DNA from 4 places in the Vibrio tritonius genome. Region 1 is predicted to be linked to each of the others. Evidence: predicted binding sites of a transcription regulator. Region 1 holds the regulator's gene; each other region holds the start of a gene.
What was found. The regulator CRP, encoded in region 1, controls carbon source genes, mostly activating them, when cyclic AMP is high. The targets are predictions, from matches to a motif close to TGTGANNNNNNTCACA.

Region 2: JCM16456_RS04150 (CidA/LrgA family protein) is a predicted target of CRP. The motif match lies at 1,839-1,854, and genes of this name have one in related genera.
Region 3: JCM16456_RS02980 (NupC/NupG family nucleoside CNT transporter) is a predicted target of CRP. The motif match lies at 2,536-2,551, and genes of this name have one in related genera.
Region 4: malT (HTH-type transcriptional regulator MalT) is a predicted target of CRP. The motif match lies at 3,499-3,514, and genes of this name have one in related genera.

Annotation. Positions count from the first base shown of each region.
Region 1 covers NZ_AP014635.1:3,135,376-3,140,082, reverse strand. The annotation lists gene astD (succinylglutamate-semialdehyde dehydrogenase) at 1-678, shown strand, start outside; gene JCM16456_RS13970 (DUF1338 domain-containing protein) at 741-1,529, shown strand; gene crp (cAMP-activated global transcriptional regulator CRP) at 1,631-2,263, opposite strand; gene JCM16456_RS13960 (phosphoribulokinase) at 2,505-3,374, opposite strand; gene JCM16456_RS13955 (YheU family protein) at 3,467-3,676, opposite strand; gene JCM16456_RS13950 (hydrolase) at 3,746-4,707, opposite strand, start outside.
Region 2 covers NZ_AP014635.1:876,767-881,473, forward strand. The annotation lists gene fcrX (ferric iron uptake transcriptional regulator FcrX) at 1-416, opposite strand, end outside; gene JCM16456_RS04145 (LysR family transcriptional regulator) at 834-1,742, opposite strand; gene JCM16456_RS04150 (CidA/LrgA family protein) at 1,873-2,298, shown strand; gene JCM16456_RS04155 (LrgB family protein) at 2,302-2,997, shown strand; gene fldA (flavodoxin FldA) at 3,100-3,627, opposite strand; gene JCM16456_RS04165 (alpha/beta fold hydrolase) at 3,997-4,707, opposite strand, start outside.
Region 3 covers NZ_AP014635.1:641,355-646,061, forward strand. The annotation lists gene JCM16456_RS02970 (ABC transporter ATP-binding protein) at 1-672, opposite strand, end outside; gene JCM16456_RS02975 (BMP family lipoprotein) at 795-1,790, opposite strand; gene JCM16456_RS02980 (NupC/NupG family nucleoside CNT transporter) at 2,693-3,961, shown strand; gene deoC (deoxyribose-phosphate aldolase) at 4,418-4,707, shown strand, end outside.
Region 4 covers NZ_AP014636.1:12,204-16,910, forward strand. The annotation lists gene cyoE (heme o synthase) at 1-14, shown strand, start outside; gene JCM16456_RS15405 (YibL family ribosome-associated protein) at 133-489, shown strand; gene malT (HTH-type transcriptional regulator MalT) at 535-3,318, opposite strand; gene JCM16456_RS15415 (glycogen/starch/alpha-glucan phosphorylase) at 3,855-4,707, shown strand, end outside.

The sequences.
Region 1 (4,707 bases):
GCTGCGATTTATACCATTATTCAATCAGCCTTCATTAGTGCCGGGCAACGCTGTACCTGCGCGCGTAGATTATTTGTCCCAGTAGGAGAAAAAGGTGATCAATTATTAGTTCGCTTAGTGTCGGCGACCAAGAAACTGCGTATTGATCAGCCTTTTGCCCAGCCAGCACCTTTTATGGGAACGATGATATCTGTACAGGCTGCACAACATATTGTTAACGCGCAGCAACGGCTTGAATCACTGGGTGGTGAGATTTTACTCGAAGCCAAGAATACCCATGCTGCGTTTGTTACGCCGGGAATCATCGATGTGTCTGCAATTGAGGAATTACCGGATGAAGAATATTTTGGACCGCTACTGCAAGTGATTCGCTATCAAGGTTTGGAACAGGCGGTTGCGGGCGCGAACAATACCCGTTTTGGCCTTTCCGCCGGTCTTATCTCGATGCAAGAGGATGAGTGGCAGTATTTTATCGACCATATTCGAGCGGGCATTGTAAACCGTAACCGTCAACTCACGGGGGCAAGCAGTGATGCCCCATTTGGTGGTCCTGGAGCATCCGGCAACTTACGTCCAAGTGCTTATTATGCGGCGGACTATTGTGCTTACCCGATGGCATCAATGGAAGGGGATTGTACCCAATTACCGGCCCAGCTCAGCCCTGGTGTGGAGTTGTGATCATTCTATTTGGCGGCGAACTTAGGGCAAGAGGGTCGCTATTTTACAGATAAGGAGACGCTATGAGAGCTGTCCAACTGTTTGATAATCTATGGCAAGACTATATTACCCGTTTGTGTCCATCTGCGGACAAAGTTCACCAATTGCTGCAAGAAAACGAACCTTTAATTAATGATCACATCGCGCTACGCACCTTTCGTAGCCCGCAACTCGGGTTAGATGTACTAATGAAGCCCTTTTTAGCTGAAGGCTACCAAGTCGGTGGCGAATATCGTTTTGCTGCCAAAAAGCTTTATGCGCGTCATTTGCAACACCCAGATCCAACCTTACCTAAGGTATTTATTAGTGAGTTGTTGGTGGATGAACTGAGTATTCCGGCCCAAAAGTTGATTTATCCATTACTTGATAGTGTTACCAAGGTTACTAATCCCGACTTTTTGTGGCAAGGAAGGCCATGGTCATTAAGTTATACCGATTATCAAATCTTGGCAGCAGAGAGTGAATACGCAGGATGGTTAGCTGCACATGGGTATGGAGCGAATCATTTTACCGTAAGTGTCAATCAACTTAGTGCGTTTGACGAGGTTAAGCAGGTGAATGCGCATTTACGCAGTCATGGCTTTGCAATCAATGAGGCTGGAGGGGAAGTAAAAGGGTCTCCAGACGTTATGCTTGAGCAGTCTTCTACGTTGGCGGATAAGGTCGAAGTGAGTTTTGATGATGTTACGGCAATGGTGCCGGGCGGATTCTACGAGTTTGCCAAGCGCTATCCCATGGCTGACGGGACACTCTATCAAGGGTTTGTTGAGGCGTCGGCGGATAAGATTTTTGAAAGTACCCATCGCCAGTAATCGTTCATCATTACCACTACGGGTATTAGGCTTTGGCTGTTCAAAAAATAAAAAACCACCTGATTAGGTGGTTTTTCTCATTCGTTGCTTGTTAGTACGAATTAACGGGTGCCGTACACGACGATAGTTTTGCCGTGTGCAGAAATAAGGTTTTGTTCTTCAAGCATCTTAAGAATACGACCAACCGTTTCGCGTGAACAACCAACGATTTGACCAATCTCCTGACGGGTAATTTTAATTTGCATACCGTCTGGGTGAGTCATTGCATCAGGTTGTTTTGCTAGATTCAAAAGAGTCTGAGCAATACGACCAGTTACGTCAAGGAAGGCTAAATCGCCCACTTTTTGGCTAGTCACTTGTAGGCGACGTGCCATTTGACCAGAAAGACGCATTAGAATGTCTGGGTTAACTTGAATTAGCTGACGGAATTTCTTAAATGAAATCTCAGCTACTTCACATGGAGATTTTGCTCGAACCCAGGCGCTACGTTCTTGACCTTCTTCGAAAAGACCAAGTTCACCGATAAAATCACCCTGATTTAGATAGGAAAGGATCATCTCCTTGCCTTCTTCATCTTTAATCAATACCGCAACAGAACCTTTTACGATGTAATACAGCGTTTCTGCCTTCTCACCCGCATGAATCAAAGTGCTTTTTGATGGGTATTTGTGAATATGACAGTGTGAAAGAAACCACTCTAATGTTGGGTCTGTTTGAGGTTTACCTAGAACCATAATATCTCACTTCCTCTGCAGGGTACGCTTGCCGCTATCCATATTTTAGCGAAGCCTTATTCAGGCCTACTAGAATAAGAAGAGTTTGGATTCACTGCAAGTTATCTTGTTTCCGTTAAAGAATAGTATCCTTTTTCATTACTAATTTCTTGACTTTAATCGTGTCGTTTGGCCGATTTATTGCGCAAAAACGTGCTTATGATCACGGTATGAAAAGTAAGCGAAAATTACATGTGATGAATTAGCCAATTTTACCGCTTTCTATCAGTTGTTGCAGGATTGGGCGGACAATCAATTCCATCGCAAACCCCATTTTTCCACCAGGAACCACAATGGTATTATGCCGCGACATGAATGATCCATCTATCATAGCGAGTAGATAAGGGAAATCGACGTTTTTTATGCCACGAAGGCGTATTACGACAAAACTTTCGTCTAAACTTGGAATCCCTTTCGCATTTAATGGGTTTGACGTATCCACCGTGGGAACACGTTGGAAGTTAATGTGAGTTCGAGAAAACTGCGGGGTAATGTAATTAAGGTAGTCGTCCATCGAGCGAACGATAGAATCCATTACCGCTTCACGAGAATGCCCTCTGTCACGGGTGTCTCGAACGTATTTTTGAATCCACTCTAAGTTTACGATTGGTACCATGCCAATTAAAAAATCGACATGTTGTGATACGTTAACATCGCCATCAACCACGCCACCATGTAAACCTTCGTAAAATAATACATCGGTATTTTCTGGCAAATCTTGCCAAGGGGTAAATGTCCCAGGCATTTGGTTGTATGGTACAGCCTCGTCAAATGTATGCAGATAGCGGCGAATTTGGCCTGTGCCATCTTTCCCGTATTGACGAAAGAACTCTTCTAACGTGGGAAAGTCATTGGCTTGTGGGCCAAAATAACTGATATGACGACCTTGTTCGCGCGCTTTGCGAATTTCTACGTCCATTTCTGGACGGGTAAATCGGTGAAAACTGTCACCTTCAACCCAAGCTGGCCTTACTGACATCATGTTAAACATTTTGCGGAACGCTTCAGATGTCGTCGTTGTTCCAGCACCAGAAGAACCTGTAACGGCAATAATAGGATGTTTCGCTGACATGACTAACCCTGTCTCTTGTTGTCCTTAATTAAGGGAATTCCAAATCTAAGTGGATTCACTATAGCATGGTTTGTTCTGCTCTCATCTGGCAATTATGCATGGCGTAATTGTATGTCTACCGTTTCATGTAGTTCTGAGTAGACAATCACTGCTTCGCCTGCTTGCAGCTGTTTTTTAACTTGTTCGACTTTTGTGTCCAACGAGATTTCGTGTGTACCGTAGTCGGTCCCTTCGCGAAGAACGAATTCACGAATCAAGTTATCTAACGTTTCTGGGGCAATTTGTTGCCAAGGGATGTTCATAAAAACCTCTAACATGAATGGTTTTTACCACTCTTGCGTTAATTAATGGGTTGTAAAAATACCGACTTTTTAGTCGTTACTGAGTAAATATTGGTAGTGCTTTGGCAGGGTTTGTTCAAGCCAGCATTGTGGTTTAAGCAAAGAGCCATTTACGAACCCCACGTGACCACCATGTTCAAGTAAGCGATAGTGCACATACTCGGGAAGAGGAAATGTAGGGACCACTTTATCGGTCATAAATGGATCGTCTTTGGCTTGTAGTAGCAGTGTCGGTATCGAAATATGGGTTAATTTGGATAAGCCAGAGCAACGCTGATAGTAATCTTGTGCATTGGCAAAACCATGGAGCGGAGCAGTAATTAGATCATCAAAATCACGTAAGCGATGCAGGTTTGTTATCTGTTCGGCCTTAATACCCAATTGCTCGTTCAAGAGCGAGATTTTCAGTAGCGCATTTCGTTTTAACGAGTTCATCAAGTAATTACGATACACCTTAGAAAATCCGACTTCGATACGGTCTGAGCAAGAAGCCAAATCTAACGGCGCTGAAATAACAGTTGCAGCTTGTACTATCGGGTCATCGGCATAGTCGGATAAGTAGTTAACCAGCATATTACCACCGAGAGAAACTCCAGCCGCAATAACCGTACGATTGGGGTATGTCTGACGAATATGCTCAAGTACTAAGCGCGCATCTGACGTCTCTCCTGAATGATAGGCGCGAGCAAGGCGATTAGGTCGGCCACTACAACCTCTAAAATGCATCAGTACCGAGTTCCAACCTTGCTGAGCAAATGCATGCATCAGCCCATTTGCATAAGGGCTATAGAAACTGCCTTCTAAACCGTGAAACAGCACAAAAATGGGTTTGTTGTTGTGACCCACTTGTTCAGGGGGGTCACTCCAGGCTAAATCGAGAAAATCATTATCAGGTGTCTCTAGTGTTTGCCAAATGGGTTCAAACAGAGGACGACGACGAAATAGTCGTGGTAGTAAGGTTTGGATATGTGGGTTAGCTAGTCCCAAAGGTG
Region 2 (4,707 bases), 1.2 Mb from region 1:
TTACATGAACCGTCACCACATTTACCGTATAGGTATAAACTGTGGTTAGTTAACTGCACATTATACAAAGCTGCGATTTCGCGTTGACGATGTTCAATGACCTCGTCAGAAAATTCAATCACTTCACCACAATCTAAACACACTAAGTGGTCATGGTGGTGCTGAGTTGATAATTCAAAAACCGACTTGCCACCTTCGAAGTGGTGACGAGTAACAATGCCTGCATCATCAAATTGGTTTAGAACTCGGTACACGGTTGCAAGACCGATCTCTTCTCCGAGGTCTATCAATTTCTTATACAGCTCTTCAGCGCTAATATGTTGGCACTCAGGTTGCTGTAATACCTCTAGAATCTTAAGCCTTGGAAGGGTTACTTTAAGACCAGCATCCTTTAGCGCTTGGTTATTATCTGACATATAGTTTCCCGTTGATGATCTGCAGTAAATAACAGAAGTCAGTGTTGCCCATATTATAGGTTAGTCACGCAGAACAATAAACCACGAAGTTCAAAGGGTTACTTCAAGTTATGTCTATATTGTGCACTTAACTGGCAATATAAAATGCAACCCATTTCGTATTTTTCATTGTTGCTGACTAGCAGTTCTCATTTCGAACTAAAGTCTAAGACAACTTTTTTCTTAATCAGTTTGATTTACTCGAGTTAAGAATAACACACTCATTTTATTACATAAAACGAATAGTGTGACATCAGATTTATTTATGATTAAAACTCATTTTACTTACAATACTGATGAAACGGTTGAGTCATCTGTTCAATATCGCTCGTAATTAATCCTACGAACGTTGATGATAAAAATAGTAAAACGATTTGGTTAGTTTAGCATCGGTTCCTGATTTTTCTTGGATTCAATATACTCTTTACCGAGTTTTATCAGGGCATCTGCCGTTTTTGAGACATAGCGGTCAGCATGCCAAATCATACCTAGTGGCCAATCCATTGAGGGAGAAATTGGCTTAACTAACACAGCTTCATCTCGAATACGATGACATAAGGGGTCAGGAAGAAAAGCAACACCTACGCCACTCTTAACCAATGCGACTAGAAAATCCCATTGACTGCTTCGGGCAGAAATTTGTGGGGCATATCCTGCATTTTGGCACAGCGTATTAATGTAGTCGCTCAAGGTAAACTCTTCTGTATAAAGATAGAAAGGCTCTTCTTTTAAGTCTTGCCACGTGATGTGCTTACAATCATGCCAACGTTCTGTATCAGGTAAAATGGCATGAATGGGATAGTTCGCCAGTGGTAATTTAGCTAAACAGTGGTCGTGATGAGAGGTGAGCATAGTGATTGCCATGTCTAATTCACCGTTAACTAACGCCTGTTCTATTTTGCGCCCGCCGTATTCAACAATGGTGAGCTCAACGTTGGGGTAAAGTTGCCGGTAACGACGGATTAGACCTGCGTATAAATGGCCAACCATGGGAGGAATTCCTAGACGTAAGTGACCACGTTGTAATTCATGTAAATCAATCAATTCCGCTTTAAGCTGATCCATCTGCTCTAGAATTTGTAGTGCCCTTTGATAAACAATTTCGCCTGCATCGGTTAACCAAAAACGTCTTCCCTCGCGGTGGAGTAGTGGTTGATTTAATGACTGTTCTAAGTTGCGTACCATCTTACTAATGGTGGGCTGGGTAACGTAAAGGCTTTCTGAAGCCCGAGTAAAACTCTGCAATTCCACTAATTTTACAAAATAGCGTAACGCTTTAATGTCCATAACAACGTACTTATTTCAAGTTGGGTTATGTATTCCATTTTGGCATGAAAATGATAATAAAAATTCATTTTATGATGGTTAGGATGGTCAATATACTGTGACAAAATTCACAAAACGAGTGTTTTCCACGATGAACAAAATAGGAAATGGAATGCTAACCATCATACAAGTGATAGGGCTTTCCGTGATTTGGTTTGCTGCCGATTACTTGGTAAAGCAGTTCCATTTACCCATTCCCTCCAACTTAACTGGTTTGCTGCTGTTATTGGTATTAGTGTTTGCGCGTATCATCAATGTTGAATGGTTGAGGCGAGGTGCGACTTGGTTGTTGGCTGAAATGTTACTGTTTTTCGTTCCTGCTGTTGTCACCGTTGTTAATTATCAATCTTTGATGGAGCAAGAAGGGCTACAAATCATTGCTGTATTGTTTATTAGTACGGCACTTGTTATTGGAGTAACGGCTTGGGTGGTTGATCGAGTCTATCGTTTTGAAGTTGCCCTGTCGCGCCGTAAGAGTAACCGTCGCGCGCAGCGGTTAGTTAAAGTGGGCCAATAAATGATGCTTTGGTCAAACTATGGGGTTGGTTTACTCTGTTTCGTAATGACAGTCCTGCTTTACTACGTGAGTAAGCAGTTGTACAGGCGTAAAAAAAGTATCTTTTTAATGCCATTAATGTTGGCGCCGTTACTGTTAGTGATGATGGTTATTGTGTTTCGAATTCCCTATCAATCTTACATGCAAGATTCCCATTGGTTGATGTGGATGCTCGGCCCTGCAACTGTGGCATTTGCTATTCCGGTTTATGATAATCGAGAGTTAATTCGTCGCCACTGGCTATCTTTATCTGTTGGGGTGATGGTTTCAGTAATGGTTGCGGTAGTCAGTACGGTGTTTTTAGCTCGCTTATTCCATTTACCTGAACTGCTACAACGCAGTTTAGCGATGCGTTCAATCACGACGCCTTTTGCCGTCGAGGCCACTAAATCCGTTGGGGGGCAAAGTGATCTAACTGCGCTTTTTGTGGTGTTAACGGGGTTAATCGGTATGGCGATTGGTGAAGTCATCCTTACGGTACTGTCGATTCGTTCACGTTTAGGTAAGGGGGCCAGTTTAGGCGCTTCTGCCCATGGTGCTGGTACCGCAAAAGCTTATCAGCTAGGCAGTTCTGAAGGTGTGGTTTCTAGCGTAGTGATGATGATAGCTGGAATGGTGACTGTTCTTTTAGCCCCAGCTATAGGTCATATATTGTGGTAACTCGGTAGGCTATTCGTCCAGTAATGAATTTTATCCACCAATAGATATAAAAAATCCCCAACGTTGGGGATTTTTGATCTGGTAAAGAAATAATCTTAGTGATTAGTCTTCAAGTTCAGCTAGACACATCTCTTCATATACTTGGTTTACCCAAGTTGAAACACGTTGTTCGGTTAGCTCAGGCTGACGGTCTTCATCAATACAAAGTCCAACAAAGTGGTTGTCATCAACAAGCGCTTTTGACGCTTCGAAGTCATAGCCTTCGGTTGGCCATTCGCCAACAATTGTGCCGCCTTTTGCTTCAACGATATCACGAATGGTGCCCATCGCATCGCAGAAGTACTCTGCGTAGTCTTCTTGGTCACCACAACCAAAGATAGCAACAAGCTTGGTTGAGAAATCAATGGTTTCTAGTTCAGGGAAAAAGTCGTCCCAGTCGCATTGTGCTTCGCCGTAGTACCAAGTAGGGATACCGAGTAGCAGTAGATCGAAATTATCGATGTCTTCTTTACTGCTTTTTGCGATGTCTTGAACATGAACTAGCTTTTCACCAAGCTTTTTCTGAATCATCTTTGCAACCGCTTCGGTGTTGCCAGTATCACTACCAAAGAAGATACCTACACTTGCCATAGAATCATTACCTTTAAATTGTTATGGGTGAACTCTCTGTCGTTACATCTAACTCTTATTCGGACCACAGAGTTGCCACTCAGTTGCAACAGAACTGAGTTATCCTGTTCAACCTGAAAAAAGAAAGAACTTTACTAATTGACGGCTAACAGCTTGTTTTTACGTGTTTCTCTCTACAAAGTAATTGTGTAGAGTGAGTTTTGCTTAGCACCAGCAAGGCTGTGGACGTTAAAGTCAAATGATAAAGCAAATTCTTACGCCAATTTTTATGGGCGCATAATACCACTGTTAAACAGCAAAGTTAATGTACCAATCGGTCTGTTTCAAGCCGATTAAACGCGAAAGGTGTTTTTATCCAGTACGGATGCCTTACACGATTAAAAATTTACGAATAGCACGCAAGACTTCCGCAGGTTTTTCCGAATGTAGCCAGTGACCAGTATTGGCGACGACATGGGCGCGAGCTTGGGTAAACTGTGCTTTGATTTCTGCTTGATATTCGGCTGTGACATATTCAGACAAACCACCTTTAATAAACAGTGTTGGGATAGAGCAAGGCTCTATCGTGTTCCAACCTAATATATCCCAGTAGTTTTTTTCCAAAGCTCGTACATTAAAGCGCCATTCCATATGTTCGCCATTATTAAACAGTGATTTACCAATGAATTGGCGAACTCCTTCAAGCTCAATATGCTCAGCTAAAATAGCCATAGCATCACGGCGGTTAGTGGGTTTGGCGTCGATCACAGCATTTAATCCTGCAAACACATTATCGTGGCGACGAGTTGTGTAGGCGACAGGCGCCATGTCCAACACAATGAGGCGAGTGACTATTTCGGGAGCGATGGCTGCGAGTTTCATCGCGGCTTTGCCGCCCATGGAGTGGCCAATAACGATTGCGTGATTGATGGATAAATGAGCGAGTAACTGTTTGATATCTTGAGCGAGAAGATCGTAATTATGTTCATCGCTATGGAACGATATGCCGTGGTTACGCAGATCGACACTCAGCACTTGGTGATCGTTTTTAAGATCACGAGCAAGCAGCCCAAGATTGTCTAAATTGCCAAATAAACCGTG
Region 3 (4,707 bases), 940 kb from region 1:
CGCGACCATTTCGCCTTGACGCATGACCGAAATATTATCTGTGATTGCCAATACTTCACGCAGTTTGTGCGTAATGATGATCACGGTAGTGCCTTGCGCTCGTAGCTTGTCTAAAATCACAAACAAGTGATCAGCTTCTTGCGGAGTTAGCACTCCGGTTGGTTCATCGAGAATCAAAATGTTGGCATTACGATACAGCGCTTTGAGAATCTCGACGCGTTGCTGAATACCAACTGGCAGTTCTCCCACTGGAGTATCCAAAGGCACTTCTAGTCCATAATCTTTTGCAAGTTGATGCAGTTTTTTACGAGCCGAAGAGAGGCTTTCTTTTAGTTGCCAATGGGTTTCGGCACCTAGAATAATGTTTTCCAAAGCCGTAAAGGTGTCCACTAACATAAAGTGTTGATGCACCATACCAATACCGGCTGCAATGGCTTCTTGAGAATTGGTGGGGTGATATTTTCGCCCTGAGACGATCATTAGTCCCGAATCGGGTTGGTAGAATCCATAGATGATGCTCATCAATGTTGATTTACCTGCCCCATTTTCTCCAATGATGCCATGAATAGTGCCCGCAGGAACCTGTAGATCGATACTGTTGTTGGCATGCACCGCACCAAAACGTTTATCGATTTCCTGTAGCTCTATGGCGAAATTATGAGCTTGAGTCACGAGATAACTTCCTGAATAAGAGAAAAAGACAATAAAAATGCACTTTGTTGCTTATTGCTCTGTGCAAAGTAACACGCCGCTTACATGAGCGGCGTGGTTTTTATTTCTATGAAATCATTAAGTTAGAACTTACAGGTGTTATCTGTAGTGTAATCGTGAACTTTGATTTTTCCTGAGATGATATCGGCTTTGATGCCTTCAACGTAGGTTTTTACTTCCGGAGTGATGAGGTCTTTATTGTATTGGTCAATGGCGTAATCAAGCGCGTTATCTTCAAGGCCAAGAACGGTCACTCCGGCTTTCCAAGTGCCATCCATCTCATCGTGCCAGCTCTTATAAGCGGCTTGACCCACTTTTTTCACCATAGACGTTAGCATAGTGCCTGGATGAAGGTGGTTTTGGTTTGAATCGACACCAATCGCGTATTTGCCTGCATCTGCGGCTGCTTGGTAAACCCCTAAACCTGTACCGCCAGCAGCGGCATAGATTACGTCAGCACCCTTTGAAAACTGTGCTTTAGCTAGCTCAGAACCTTTTGCTGGGTCATTAAATGCAGCACCCGTTGAGCCAGTCATGTTAGCTAGTACTTTTATATTTGGATTAGCAAATTTGGCACCTTGCTCGTAACCACATTCAAATTTGCGAATAAGAGGGATGTCCATACCACCGACAAAACCGACAACGTCTGATTTAGAGTATTTTGCAGCAATCGCACCAACAAGGAATGAGCCTTCGTGCTCTTTGAAGATAATAGATTGCACATTGGGTTTGTTTACGACTGAATCAAGAACAACGAAGTGGATATTTGGAAACTCAGTAGCGACTTTGTCTACTGCCGATACCATATTAAAGCCAACAGCGACAATCGGTGTAAAACCGCGACTTGCTAGACGACGTAAGCCTTGTTCACGTTGAGCTTCATTTTGTGGCTCGAATTCACGAACTTTGTTGCCTTCCGCGTTCATAACTTTAACGCCATTTTGGTAAACAGCTTCGTTAAATGATTTATCAAATTTGCCTGTGGTGTCATAGATGACAGCAGGTTTTGCTGCAGCTAATACGTTAAAAGAAGATACTGCTAGTGCAAGTGTTGTGAGTTTTAAAATGGACTTTTTCACAATTAAATCCCTATGTTGCAATGCCACTGTCTCTGTTTTCAATCCAAATTGAAAACGTATGTAGTAAAAAAAAACGGTACCTTAAATCCTGAGCTTTGCCCCAAATTAGGGAAGCCTCTAGGGGAGTCGTGTTAGGTACAAATAGCGACTCAGTTTATCGTTTGCTTAGAAAAAAAAAGTGGATTACTTCACATCAAGTCACATTTTTATCTTAAATAAACGAGTTTATTCTTTGTGGTTGTTAATTATTTGTTGGTATTGGTAACTCAATTTAACATTAATGGTTTTAAAAGGTGATCTGAACGACTTTATTTCATGCAAACGTTTCTTTGGCGCAAAGTGGTGCAATATTCACTAAAATGGTGCAATGTGGGAATAATGAGTTTTTACTGCGTCAATGAGAAAGGATTTGATGAAAGCGTTGTGTGAGTGAGAAAGTAACCAAAAAGTTAACTTGTTTTGCACGACTCACTTCACCTTTTTGGCATATCTATCCCAATCCAAGTGAGCAAGTATGAAAAATACGTGCCAATGAGTGTGATGAGACACTCATGTTTCACGGTGTAAAGAGGTTAAGGTTTGAAATAGAAAAGTCACGAATAGGTAGTCAAGATAAGATAAGTAATCGTTATCTTGTGGGTTACTTGCAAGCGCAAACGGTTGCTGTTAGATCAAGTTTTGTGAAAAAATAATGTTAAATTTATGTGATTTTTTAGTGTGTTCAGAGCGGGGTTTTTAGTTTTACCGTGATGAAACTCTCAAATAGAGATGTACGCTGATAAATCTGTTCATAAAAGCGTGAGCGGCTCATTACTTTTAATTAAGTCGTGCGTATAATCCGTGCCCGAAATTAATACAGTGTCCATCACCACAACTACTAACCTGGAAGGAAATCATAAACTATGAGCCTGTTTATGAGCCTAGTCGGCATGATTGCTCTCATTGCGTTTGCAGTGTTGCTTTCTGATAACCGCAAAGCTATCAATTTAAGAACCGTGGGTTTCGCTTTCGTAATCCAATTTATTATCGGTGGTTTCGTTTTATACGTACCATGGGGTCGTGATCTACTTGCTGGTTTTTCAGCAGGCGTACAACACGTTATCGATTACGGTAAAGACGGTATCGGCTTCCTATTTGGAAGTTTGGTGAACTTCTCTGTCGATGGCATTGGCTTCATCTTTGCTTTCCAAGTTCTACCAACAGTTATCTTCTTCTCTGCATTGATCTCTGTTTTTTACTACCTAGGTGTGATGCAGTGGGTTATTCGCATTCTTGGTGGTGGTCTACAAAAAGCATTGGGCACTTCTCGTGCTGAATCATTATCTGCAGCTGCAAACATTTTCGTTGGTCAAACTGAAGCGCCTCTTGTTGTTCGTCCTTTCATTTCACGTATGACTCAATCTGAGTTGTTCGCAGTAATGTGTGGTGGCTTGGCTTCTGTTGCTGGTGGTGTTCTTGCTGGTTACTCATCAATGGGTGTGCCTCTTGAATACTTGGTAGCAGCTTCATTTATGGCGGCTCCTGGTGGTCTTTTGTTCGCAAAAATCATCAAGCCAGAAACTGAAAAACCAAACGAAAACATTCTTGAAGAAGGTCTTGCTGACCAAGAAGACAAACCTGCAAACCTAATTGATGCAGCGGCAAGCGGTGCGGCAACTGGTCTGCAACTTGCGCTGAACATCGGTGCGATGCTATTGGCATTCGTTGGTTTGATTGCTCTTGTGAACGGTATCCTTGGTGGTGTTGGTGGTTGGTTCGGTATGGGCGACCTATCACTACAAATGCTTCTTGGCTGGGTATTCTCTCCTGTTGCATTCCTCATCGGTGTTCCATGGAGTGAAGCAACTGTTGCGGGTTCTTTCATTGGTCAAAAACTAGTAGTAAACGAATTTGTTGCTTACCTAGACTTCGTACCATACGTTAAAGACGCGGCAAACCATGTTGTTGCAACGACAGGTTTACCTATGACCGAGAAAACTCAAGCGATCATCTCATTCGCTCTATGTGGTTTCGCTAACTTGTCATCGGTAGCAATTTTGCTTGGCGGTCTTGGTCCATTGGCTCCAAATCGTCGTCACGACATCGCACGTTTCGGTATGCGTGCAGTAGCTGCTGGTACGCTATCTAACTTGATGGCTGCTACCATTGCTGGCTTCTTCTTGTCTCTATAATTAGTTGAGCTAATTTATATAGACGCCGCCTAATAACACCCCGTAGCAAGTAATTGCTGCGGGGTTTTTTAGTTTTGGGGATATGGAAAAATCCCTGAATTCTGGAGCGACACATGTCGAAAGCACGATGCTAGGCTTGTCGTAATAGAAACTAACCAAGATAGCGCGAGGGTTTTGAGATCCAAACCGTTTGCGTTTGTCTTACTGCTAGGGATTAGTACTGAAGAGCGCTAAGGTATGCGCGAACACAGTACGAACTCAATAGCAGAATAGCTTAGGCGTTTATCAGGATGATAACGTTTAGACTGAAAACTGCAGGCCACTAGGTACTGTGCGGTGCTAGGGATAGCGATCTCCTCACTGAGGGATTCTTCAAGGAACCAAGTCCGTTCATTGTGTGCTGATGTACCTTAGGTATTGGCATGAATTAATGAATTATTTTGATCGGAGATAGAAATGAGCGATTTAAAAGCGGCGGCTTTACGTGCACTAAAATTGATGGATTTAACCACTCTAAATGACAATGATACAGATGAAAAAGTGATCCAGCTTTGTCACGATGCGAAAAGCCCGGTTGGTAACACGGCCGCTATCTGTATCTATCCTCGCTTTATTCCTATTGCTAAGAAGACGTTAAAACAACAGGGAACGCCAGATATTCGTATCGCGACGGTAACCAACTTCCCGCACGGTAATGATGATATTGAGATTGCTGTTGCCGAAACCAAAGCTGCTGTCGCTTACGG
Region 4 (4,707 bases), on a different replicon from region 1:
CTACAGCGATTTAAATCGTCGAGTTTTCAATACAGTAAGGGCACTCTTTGGAGTGCCCTTTGTTTTTCCATTTCAGTGGCGTTGAGTAAGGTGTTATACTGCGCGCCGTTTTCTCCAACAGAGCTGAATCAAATGAGCTTAAAAACAGAACTGCAACAATTAAATAACCGCTTAGACACTCGTCGTCATAAGTTGGATACGGCTCGTCTTCGTGGCGATCAAGAACTCATTTCTCGCTTTACTGATGAAATTGATCAGCTCACTAAGAAAATTAGCCAGTTAAAACATAAGCAAGAATTCGAAGTGAACAAAACACGTCGTACTTTGAATCAAATGGAATTTTCTCGTGAACTGACGAAAGCTGAACAGGCAGACCTTGGTAAACTGAAAAAGTCAGTGAAAGGTTTAGTGGTAGTTCACCCAATGACCAAAGAAGGTAAAGCACTAAAGTTAGAAGTGATGACAGGTTTCGCTCCTCGTCCGTTCTAAGCCTACTGTTTTACTCTGTGTCGACGGTAGCCATTAATGCTACCGTTAGGCATAGCCCATCATTTCCACCAACTTTTCTGCTGTTGTCAGTGCTTGACGTCGGTTCGAGATATTCAGCTTTTGATATAAGTTACGAATATGCGTTTTCACCGTCGTACCTGCGACATCCATTTCTTGTGCGATTTGTTCATTACTCAGTCCTGAGTAGATAAGCCCCAATACTTGCCATTCTCGCTGCGTCAGTGGGCTCTTTCGTATCATTTCCGGAGTATCCGTGCGATTCATTAGCTGGTGGATAAAATCCTCGTCAAAGTGAATAGAGCGCTTATTTCGCACATTTAACATATTCTGGAGTATCTGGCTGCCTCTATGTCGAGCAATATCGCTTAACTTGGTGCTCTGTAACGCCCGTTCCAGCGCGGGAGCAAGTTCTTCGCTATCGAGCAGATAATTGCCCATCATGCCATTTTGCACCGTCAGTGTGAGTGCGTGTTCCAGTGCTTGAGTGGCTAATGCTTTTTTCTTTTGCCTTTGGGCAAGCCCTGCTTGCACCACCCAGTTTCGATTGGTGTCGGTGGTGAGTTGGTAGTGTTGTGCTTCGTTTTGAATGAAGTCGAGTGCTGCTTGCGCTTGGCTAAACTGTCCAAGTGCCATATGAGCGCGAGCGATATTTCGCCACTGTAGCTGGGTGAAATGGTTGGAGCCATGCGCTGGGCAGTCGGCGTTTTCTAGCCACTGCTGAATGGATTGTTGATCGTCATTATTTTGCCAATAAAGCAGCTGCACTAAGGAAGCGTGCGCGGTCCAATCGACATGATAGGTGGAGGTTTGCAATCGTTGCTGGATTTCATCAATAAAGCGTCCTGCTTTATCCATCTCACCGCGTGTCAGAGCAATAAGCGCCAGTAATGAATAGCAATGTAAGTGCTTACTATTCATTTCATCTCCAAGTACATCGAGCCCTTTATAAGCCGCCTCTTGTGCTTCATCGAGACGATTCCAACACCAAAGTAACTGACCGCGGATACGCAGTAAAAATTCATGCAAGGGTAATTGCTGTAACTGATGTTCTTGGATAAAGAGCAGGGCAGTATCTTGGATATCGTAGGCGGCTTGTGAATAGCCTTGCGCTAATAATATCTCGCTTTGTTGTGCCATTGCCCAAAGTGCTTGTGGATACACCTGATATTGACGAGCGAGTTTTTCCGTTTGTTGCATCATGGATAAGCCGCGACTCAAATCGCCTAACACATGGTTCACCTCACCAACGACCGATGTCGCGACAATGCGGCTTTGATAAATGGTGCTGTCCAAAACACTTAATGCTTGCTCTGCAAGGGAGAGTGCCGATTCGGGTTGGTTTTGGTTAATGGCGATTTGCGCTTTTAAGGCGTTAAATTCGGCTTGTTCTTTTTCGGTTGGATGCACATCTAAACGCTGCATGTGATGATCGGCTTGCTGCAGTAGACTTTCTACTTCGTCATAACGATGCTGGCTTTGGGCGAGCCAAGCTTGCATTAAACACAGTGAGGGTTCTCGGTAGAGGGTGTCTTCATCTAAGGCATTGATCCCATGCTCAAGAGCTTCTAATGCGCCTTGATTGAACATGGCCCAACCATAGTGTTTCAGAATCTCTGTTTGGACTGCTATATCTTGAGCAAAACTGGCATGGCAAAGGGCTAGGTTGGGATTGTGTTCTTCAAGCCAAGCTTGGGCGGCTAAACGGTGTAATTTAGCTTCTTTGTTGGCCATTTTGGCTTTACGTTGATGGTTAAGAAATTCTGCAAAAAGATGATGAAAACGAAACCACTCTTCTTTGCCCCTATGGTGTGCGGGAATGGTCGACATTGGCCATATAAACAGGCCTGAGCGAATTAGCTGTTCAATTTTGCTAAGGGAATCAGAACATCCCGTGATTGTTGACGCCATGCTCGCCGTGAAATATTCCAGTACCGAGCACTGCATCAAAAACGTTTGGGTAGCAGGATCGATACGTGAAAACACTTCTTCCATCAGGTAATCCCACAGATGGGCATGATCTAAAGGTAAAGATTGTAATGAATAGTCTGCCAGTTGAAAGTGAGAGGATCCGGCTGGTGGTGACTTAAGATCGTTTAGCCAATTTGCGGTATTCGATTGTTTGTTTTGTAACGCTACCAATTGCAAGGCTGAAGGCCAACCCTCGATGTATTCACACAACCGACTCGCGCAGTTTTCCGAGAGTTTCTCTCCTGTACGTAACTGCATAAAACGAATGGTTTCGTCGACATCAAACGCCAGTTGCTGGTGATTGACTTCAATCATCTGGTCGCGAACACGTAAATTCGCTGTGCCAAGCGGAGGCAAAACCCGTGAAGTGATCACGATAGTAATATGGTGTGAGACATGTTTGAGGAAAAAACGCATTGCTTCGTGCAGTTCATCATTATTAATTTGATGATAATCGTCGAGAACCAGATAAGCATGCTGTTGAAAATTATCGAGTTCAGCAAGCAACGATGCGAATAAGGCAGTGAGAGAAGCATATTGATGTCGCTCCACCAGCATCTGAGTGTCTAAGCAGCTATTGTTGGATGCCTTATTTAATGCCCTAACGAAATAATTAACGAAGCGATAACTGTCGTTATCACTTTCATCAATACTGAACCAACCTACCTGTTCGTTGTGATTCAACCAGTCCAACACCATGGTGGTTTTGCCATAGCCTGCTGGTGAGCGAAACAACACTAATTTGGATTGGGCAGCCTGGGTTAATAACTCAAGAATGCGGGGCCGCTCGATAGTGTTATTTTGATGTTCTGGTTGACTCAGTTTTGAAGGGATCCACATGATTTATCACCATCATGACGCTTGATCACTACTGATGATCCAGCGTCTCTATCCATAGAGATCGCAAATGTTTGCGTGAAGACGATCACAACCATCGATCATGGGCTGGGTCAGTTAGAATGCTTGGTGATCAACGTTCGCTGATCATTCGGTCTTAAACGGCTAACTACGCCCTATTTATGTGACTAAAATCACTTTTCATTACCGACTGACACGCCAAATCGATTAGTACTTGTACAGGAATAGCTGAAAATCGAACAAAAAATAACTTATTTTTGTGATGGAGTATGCATTTCGTACAGATAAAACCACCTCTCACTGCCTATGCAACGAAAAGCAGAGCTAATGTTATCAGATACACATTGATTAGTTAGGGTGGGAAAGTGTGCTCATTCAACCATCAGTGTGTCACTGGTACGGCATTTCTACGCCTTCTGATCTCCTCCTTGTTGTATCACTGGGAGGAGGAGGTGTCTTAATCAAAAGAGATGCACGATATGTCTCAGATGGATAAAACCGAAAAGTGAGATTTCTCGATGAAACCGACTCAAAAGTACCCCTTTGATAAAGCGCTATTTCAAAACAACGTTAAGCGTCACCTCAATGCAACCTACGCAACGACGGTAGAGCATGCATCAACTCACGCGTGGTATTTGGCAATGGCCCGTGCTTTGGCTGAACTCACCATGTTCAACTTGCTGGAAACGGAACAAGATCCGCAGATCGTCAAAGCGAAAAGCCTCAATTACCTATCGTTAGAGTTTTTGATCGGTCGTTTAACGGGGAATAACTTAATCAGTTTAGGTTTGTATGAGCCGGTCGCTGAAGCGATGGAAGGGTTAGGACAAAACCTGACAGACTTGTTAGAAGAGGAGCGTGATCCCTCCCTTGGTAATGGTGGTTTAGGACGACTAGCCGCCTGTTATATGGATTCTTGCGCGGCATTGGAATACCCCACGGTTGGTTATGGTTTGCACTACGAATATGGTTTATTTAAACAATCGTTTGACCATTGCCATCAGAAGGAATCGCCAGACGCTTGGCAAGGGATTGAAGGGTATCCATGGGAAGTGGCTCGTCCAGAATTTAAGCAAGACATCGGTTTTTATGGCCATGTTGAAGTGACCCATGTCGATGGTGAAGAGAAACGTAACTGGGTGCCAGGTATGCTGATTCAAGCCATGCCATGGGATCTGCCCATTGTAGGCTATGAAAATGATACGGTTTATCCACTGCGTCTTTGGGAAGCAAGAGCCATTGCACCTTTCTCGCTAGAGAGCTTTAACAACGGCAACTATTTTGAAGCGCAGCACGCTTTGATCGACGCCGATAACATTACTAAGGTATTGTATCCCAACGATAACCATGAAAAAGGCAAAACGTTGCGCT